2 regions of the Haloactinomyces albus genome follow, and region 2 is predicted to be linked to the other one. Evidence: riboswitches for the same ligand, from Rfam matches in the RefSeq annotation. Region 2 holds a riboswitch; the other holds the start of a gene.
The links. A riboswitch is a leader RNA that binds a small molecule or an ion and turns the genes downstream of it on or off. The one in region 2 is predicted to bind cobalamin.
Positions count from the first base shown of each region.

Region 1 (3,403 bases), 790 kb from region 2:
GATCCCAGCAACCAGAACAGCACCCCACGCGTCTGCTCGGCATCGGCCGAGGACATCACGATGAACGAGGTCAGCGCCGAGAACAGCTGCATTGCCGCGACACCGGCCAGCAGCACACGGTCCGGCGTCCCGCCCACCGCACGGGCCAGCAGCAGGACAAGGGCGAACGAACACAGTGCCCCGAAAAACGCGCCGGTGGACAGCGACACCATGCCGCTGCCGATCCCCAGCACCACCACCAGCACCGCACCCGTGGATGCGCCCGAGGAAATGCCGAGCACGAACGGATCGGCGAGCGGATTGCGCAGCAGCGACTGCATGACCACCCCGCACATTCCCAGACCCGCACCGCACACAGCGGCCAGCAACGTGCGCGGAAGACGCAGCTGCCAAACGATCCCGTCGCGAATCAGCGAAAGCCCCGACTCACCCAGACCGATGTGCTCGGCGACGACCGCCCAGACAGCGCCGAGAGCGAGGTCGGCAGGACCGATCGTGATCGCAAACGCAATGGACAGGACCAGCAGCACCAGGCCACCAACCCACAAGGTGGCCGTCCCCCGGACTCCGGCGCGGGTCGAGAGCGCACTCAACCGGCGAGCCCGAATGCGCGCAGCGCCCCGGCCACCTTCTCCACCCCGTTGACCGTGCGGATCGAGGGATTCATGGCGGCACCACTCAGCAGGATGTACCGCTGGTTGCGAACCGCCGCCATGTGCCGAGTGACCGGGTTGGACTCGAGGAACTCGATTTTGCTCGCCGCCGTTTCGGCGGTCTGACTCCGGCGGGTGAGATCGCCGAGAACAAGAACATCGGGATTGCGGGCGGCGACGGTTTCCCAGTTGACCTGTGGCCATTCCGCACGGGTGTCATCGAAGACGTTCTTCGCCCCGACCGCATCGGTGATGATGCCCGGCGCGCCGCAGCAACCGGCCATGTACGGCGACTCGGAGTTCGCGAACCAGTACAGCATGGTCACACCGGAGGCATCGATGTCCTCAGTGGCCTTGTTCATCCGTCCCCGCAGCGCGGCGACCAGTTCCTCGCCGCGCTGCTCGACTCCGAAAACCCGCGCGATATCGCGAACCGCGCCGTAGATGCTCCGCATCGTCAACAGCTTGCCACGCCGGCCATCGCCATCCCCCTCGTTGTTCTTGATGCAGTCGGCCGGGGATACGTACAGGGGCACACCAAGTTCGCCGAAGTCGGCGCGTGAAGCGACTCTTTGCACGGTGGCCTCGAACGAAGCCGACACGAAGTCCGGTTCCTCGGCCAGCACCCGCTCGAAGGAAGGCTCGTTGTCCGCCAGCCGGGGAACCGTGGCATTCGCCGCCTCGAGTCCTTGCAGTACCGGATCGGTCCACGTCGCGGTGCCGACCATCCTGTCGGCGAGACCGAGAGACAACAGGATCTCGGTCGATCCCTGATTGAGCGAGACCGCCCGCTCGGGCGGGGATTCGAGCGTGATCTCCCTGCCACCGTTTTCGATCGTTCTCGGGTAACCCGCGATGCTCTCCTCTACCCTGCCGGTGGGGAAGTCCCCACCACACGCAGTGAGCAGTCCCACGATGAACACGAGCGAACCGGCAAGCGGCAGCATACGGCGCGATGGCGCCATGGCGATCCCTTTCCCTCAAAGACTCAGTCGCGGAGTCTGGCGGTTGTGCCCCGGGCCGCAGTAGCAGCCCGGAGATGCCAGCAGGTTTTCGGACTCGGGATCACGCGGACGAGGCGCCTTCCCGGATGCTCATCCAGTGGCCAATGCCTCGCCCGTCACCCTCACCGCTGCGCGTCAGCTCCGGATTCGCACCGGATTCCCTGGCCCATCAAGGGTTCGACTGGCAGCGGCAAGCTATCAGGGTGCTTCTTGGCCAGGGTTTCCGGGTTGATCGATTTTCGCTTGTCGTTGCGGTGTTGGTGGTGTGTTGGGTGAAGGATTTATTTTACTCAACACTGAAACAGTAATAATTACTAAATAATGATGGCATGTAATTTGCGAGGCCTCATGGCACCGGGTGCCATGAGCTTACTCGTCCGGCAGCTCGCGGAGCACATCCTCGATCCGTGCCCGGACATCCGCTGCGGAGGCGGCCGTTTTCACCACACCGACCACGACCTGGTCGGTGGACTCGGCCTCGCGGCGTGTCTCCTGCCCGCCCCAGGAATCCTCCACTGCTGCGGCGACAAGTCGGAGTGCTTCGCGCAGCGCGCCGTGCGCGTCGGTGGCGCCGCCGCTTCTGAGCCATTGCCGCAGGATGTGGTTGTGCGTGGCGACGACTGCGGCAGCCCCCACCGCCGCGCGCAGGTCACCGTGGGGCTCCTCGCCGTACCGGTACCGCAGGTAACGGGCGAAGACACGCTGGTAGCGGTCGATGCTGGCGATCTCCCTGTCCCGCAGCGACGGCACCGTTCGGGTCAATGCGAAGCGCTTGAGCGAGATCTCCGGTTCGGCCAGATACATCTCCAGCACCACCTCGGCCGTGTCACCGACCACCGACAACGGTGATTCGGCGGTGTCGGCGGCCTCCAAGCGTTCGACCACGGCAGCGAGTCGCTCGTCGTGATCGGGAAAGACGACTTCCTCCTTGGACCGGAAGTACCGGAAGAACGTCCGACGGCCGACGCCGACCTCCTCGGCGATGTCCTCGACCGTGGTGGCCTCGTAGCCCTGCGCGGCGAACAGGTCCAGCGCGGCCACCGCGAGCGCGCTGCGAAGTCGCCTGCGTCCGGTGACGGTGCGTCCGGCGCGGGGCTTCGGGGCGGGTGCGGCGGCCTCGGGCATGACCGAAATGTAACAGGAGCGGATTGCTAATGGCACTCAGTGCCGTTACGATCGGTGTTGCGGCATGCAGGCGGCCGTTCCCACGGTCCGGTTCTCGGCACGAGGTCCCTCCCTGCCCTGCCTGATGCCGGGACCGAATCAGGCACGATCAGCGGTAACGCTGCGGACAGGAGGCGCGTGGTGAATCCCAGCTTCGAGACCTACCAGTTGGCCGACGAGCACAATGCCCTGCGCGAGGCGGTGCGGGCGATGGCCGAAAAGGAGATCGCCCCCTACGCCGCCGAGTGCGACGAGCAGGAACGCTTCCCGCGCGAGGCCTTCGAGGCACTGGTCAAGTCCGGTTTCGCGGCGGTGCACGTCCCCGATTCCTACGGCGGCCAGGGTGCGGACTCGGTGGCGACCTGCATCGTCATCGAGGAGGTCGCCCGCGTGTGCGGTTCCTCGTCACTGATCCCGGCGGTCAACAAGCTCGGCACCATGCCGATCCTGCTGTCGGCCTCCGAGGAGCTCAAGCAGCAGGTGATGCCCTCGATCGCCTCCGGTGCTGCGATGGCCTCCTACGCCCTGTCCGAACGCGAGGCGGGCTCGGACGCGGCCTCGATGAAAACCCGCGCCCGGCAA
Region 1 covers NZ_JAVDXW010000001.1:98,756-102,158, forward strand. Annotated here, with positions in the region: gene JOF55_RS00505 (FecCD family ABC transporter permease) at 1-593, opposite strand, end outside; gene JOF55_RS00510 (ABC transporter substrate-binding protein) at 590-1,618, opposite strand; cobalamin riboswitch at 1,681-1,858, opposite strand; gene JOF55_RS00515 (TetR family transcriptional regulator) at 2,027-2,782, opposite strand; gene JOF55_RS00520 (acyl-CoA dehydrogenase) at 2,963-3,403, shown strand, end outside.
Region 1: it holds a riboswitch for cobalamin, as region 2 does, so the genes downstream of both, JOF55_RS00510 (ABC transporter substrate-binding protein) here and JOF55_RS04125 (HoxN/HupN/NixA family nickel/cobalt transporter) in region 2, are expected to answer to the same signal.

Region 2 (3,403 bases):
TCGGTCAGCGTGCTCACTGCCGGAAGCCCGCTGCGGCGCAGCGCGGCCTTGGAATCCACCGCCCCCACGAAGCCGACCGGCACACCGATCACCAGCTCCGGACGCACCGCGCCCTCGGCGCAGAGCCGGAGGAGTTCCTCCAGCGCTGTCGGTGCGTTGCCGATCGCCCATACGGCGCCCTCGGGATACCGGCCCGCGGCGATGCGGATACCGGCCGCCGACCGGGTCACTCCCTCGCGCGCGGCCAGCTCGGCCGTTCCGGGCTGTTCCAGCCCCACCTGCGCGCTCCTGGCGGTAACCCCGGCTGCGACCATGCGCACGTCGGTAACCAGATCGGCGCCGTCGAGCAGCGCCTGCCGCCCGGCCCACAATGCGGCCTCGTCGGCGACGACCTCACCGGTCCAGCTCGGGTCCGCGGTGGTGTGGACGACCCGTTCCACGACCGCACGGGTCACGGGCGGGTAGTGCGCGAAATCCGCCCTCGATCGCATGATGCGGTAGGACTCGACTTCGATCGGATGCCGTTCTCGTCGATTCACGTGGTTTCCGATCCGTACTCGTATTCCGTTGCCGACAGCCGCCACCAGAGCGCCGCACCACCCCAGATCGCCATGAACACCGCGAGCGTCAGGTAGCCGAGCAGTTCGAAGTGGTCACCGAGCGCCGCGACACCGTCCGCCACCGAACCCCCGAACCGCGAGAGCAGCCCGGACAACACCACCACCGCGATGATCCCGGCCAGCGCCACGGTCAGCGCCGTGGTGGCCACATTCACCCGGATCCTGCGCAGCGGCTTGGCCAGCGACCAGGTGTACGCGCGGGACATGAGCATTCCGTCCACACTGTCCACGGTGCACATTCCCGCCGCGAACAGCAGCGGCAGGCTCAGCACGGCCAGCGTCGGCAGATCGCCTTTCGGAGCGACCAAGGCGAGCACGGTGACCTCGGTGGCGGTCTGCATGCCCAGACCGAACAACAGGCCGATACCGAACAGATGCCACGACCGGCTCACGAACCGACGCATCCGTCCCCGCAGCACCCGCGCGAGCAACCCGCGCCTGCCGAGCACCTGCTCCACTTCGGCCTCGTCGACCTCGCCCCGGCGCGCCCGGCGCAGCAACCGGATCGTGTCGCGCAGCACCAGGGCATTGAGGACGGCCAGCACGCCGACCACGAGGACCACGGCCATATCGACGATCACCGCGGTGTGTGCCCCGACCTGCTCCGCCCAGCCCTGCGCGGCGGCTCCGGCGACGAAGGCGACCGCCAACGCGAGGAACATCACGACACTGGCGTGCCCGAGGGCGAACCACATACCCGTGGACACCGGCCGCCGTCCCCGCTGCATGAGCAGCCGGGTCGCATCGTCGATGACCGCCACGTGGTCGGCGTCGAAACCGTGCCGGATACCGAGCAGATAAGCAGCGGTTCCGACAGCGGCCAACCCTCCGGCCGCGGTGAACGAATCCTGCGACAGCAGATAGGTGCCCCAACCGAGTAGGTGCAGCAGACCGACGGCGGCCACCACGATCGTCACTTTCCGGCGCTCGGGCCTACCCCATCCCGCGGCAGGCCGTTCCGTGAGCTGCTGTTGCGGGACCTGCTGTCGCGGAGACTGCTGCTCCGGCCGTTCGTCCGGCGACGTCACGTCGTGGACCTCCTGGGTTCTCCCGCCCGAGGGATCGTCGATCCGCACGTCGCGGCGCGACGCGGGGCCGTCAGCGAGTGTCCTGACTCCCGGATCACAGCGGGCTCCCCAGGCCTTCCAGCTCGTCGCCGAGCCGTGGCTTCGCGTGGTTGGGGGCCGCTCCCCGGTCACAGTGGCGGGACCGTCTCGGATTCACACCGAGTTCCTCCGCTACCGGCACCCGGCATCCTCACCCGTCGGAGGGCAGAAGGTCAATTCCGGTGAACTTGCTCACGCGATCGGCCGAGTGGTGAACGGACCGTTCGCCCCGCCATACGGTACGAACGGTCCGTTCACCTCGATACGCCTCGGCCGAGGCTGCGCAGGAACCGCGACCAGGCGGCAGAGCCGAGGGTCAGCACGGGTCCGTTCGAGCACCTCAGCGTCCGGCCGCTCGCCGATTCGCGCGGATCACATCCCACAGGGATGCCCACTGCTCGGCTGTGAGGTCTTTCGGGAGCGTCCGGTGCGACACACGGTGGGTTTCCGACCAGCCGCGCAGTGGCCGTTCGACTGAATGGATGCGTGGTCAATTTCTCGAGAAATTGACCACCAACTCGCGTTCGCTCAGGCGTCTCGCTTGGCGAACGCGGTGTCAGCGACCAGAAGAAGCACCGCTGCCCACCCGGCGAGTACGGCAGCGGCCCAGCCCGGTGCGAGATATTCGAGGGAATGCGGGGAGGCCGCACCGGAGAGGCTGTGCAGCGCCGAGGCGGGCCACCAGGGCAGGAGAAACCGTTGCCATCCCGGCGGTAGCGCCCCGACGAGCGCCGGTACGGACATGATGGCCAGTACCGCCGCGATGGCGCCTCCCGCGTTCCTGAGGAGAAAGGCGAGAGAAGTACTGTGGCGATGTCGCCGACACGCGCGGAATCCATACCGCTCACCAGCAGCCCACCGTCCGAATCACTGCGGACGGTCGCTCCCTCACCGGTGAGCAGAGTGGTCAGTACCGTCGGATCCGGAGAGACCACCTTCACCTGGTCGTCGGCACTGCAGCGGATGAGTTCGGCGACATCCACGTCCGCGATGAGTCGGCCACGACCGATCACCACCACCCTGTCCGCGGTCTGCTGCATCTCGGCCATCAGGTGGCTGGAGACGAAGACGGTCCGTCCTTCGGCGGCCAGACCTCTCATGAGGTTTCTCATCCACCGGACTCCCTCGGGATCCAAGCCGTTCACCGGTTCGTCGAGCAGTAGTGTCGCGGGCTGGCCGAGCAGCGCCGCAGCGATCCCGAGCCGCTGGTACATCCCCAGGGAAAAGCCGCTCACCCGCTTATTCGCGACCTCGGCCAGCCCCACGAGCTCGAGCACCTCGTCGATGCGGCTTCGCGGGAGTCCACCGGCCCTGGCCAACCAGCGCAGATGCGCTCGCGCCGCCCTTGCCGGATGGACGGCTTTCGGATTCAGGAGCGACCCGACCTCGCGCATCGGAGCCGGTAGGTTCCGATGGTTCCGCCCGCCTATGGTCGCCGAGCCCGCGTTCGGGTGGTCCAACCCCAGAATCATGCGCATCGTCGTCGACTTCCCCGCCCCGTTCGGACCGAGGAAGCCGGTCACCACACCGGGGGCGACATCGAAGGACAGCGCATCCACCGCCACCGTGTCCCCGTAGTGCTTCGACAGCTCTTTGACCTGGATCATCGCGCCTCTCCGACGCCGTTTTACAATGCAACTGCATCGCATAAATCGGGCAGCAAGATTGCAATGCACC
Region 2 covers NZ_JAVDXW010000001.1:884,204-887,606, forward strand. Annotated here, with positions in the region: gene JOF55_RS04120 (precorrin-8X methylmutase) at 1-539, opposite strand, end outside; gene JOF55_RS04125 (HoxN/HupN/NixA family nickel/cobalt transporter) at 536-1,648, opposite strand; cobalamin riboswitch at 1,724-1,856, opposite strand; gene JOF55_RS24685 (ABC transporter ATP-binding protein) at 1,981-3,333, opposite strand.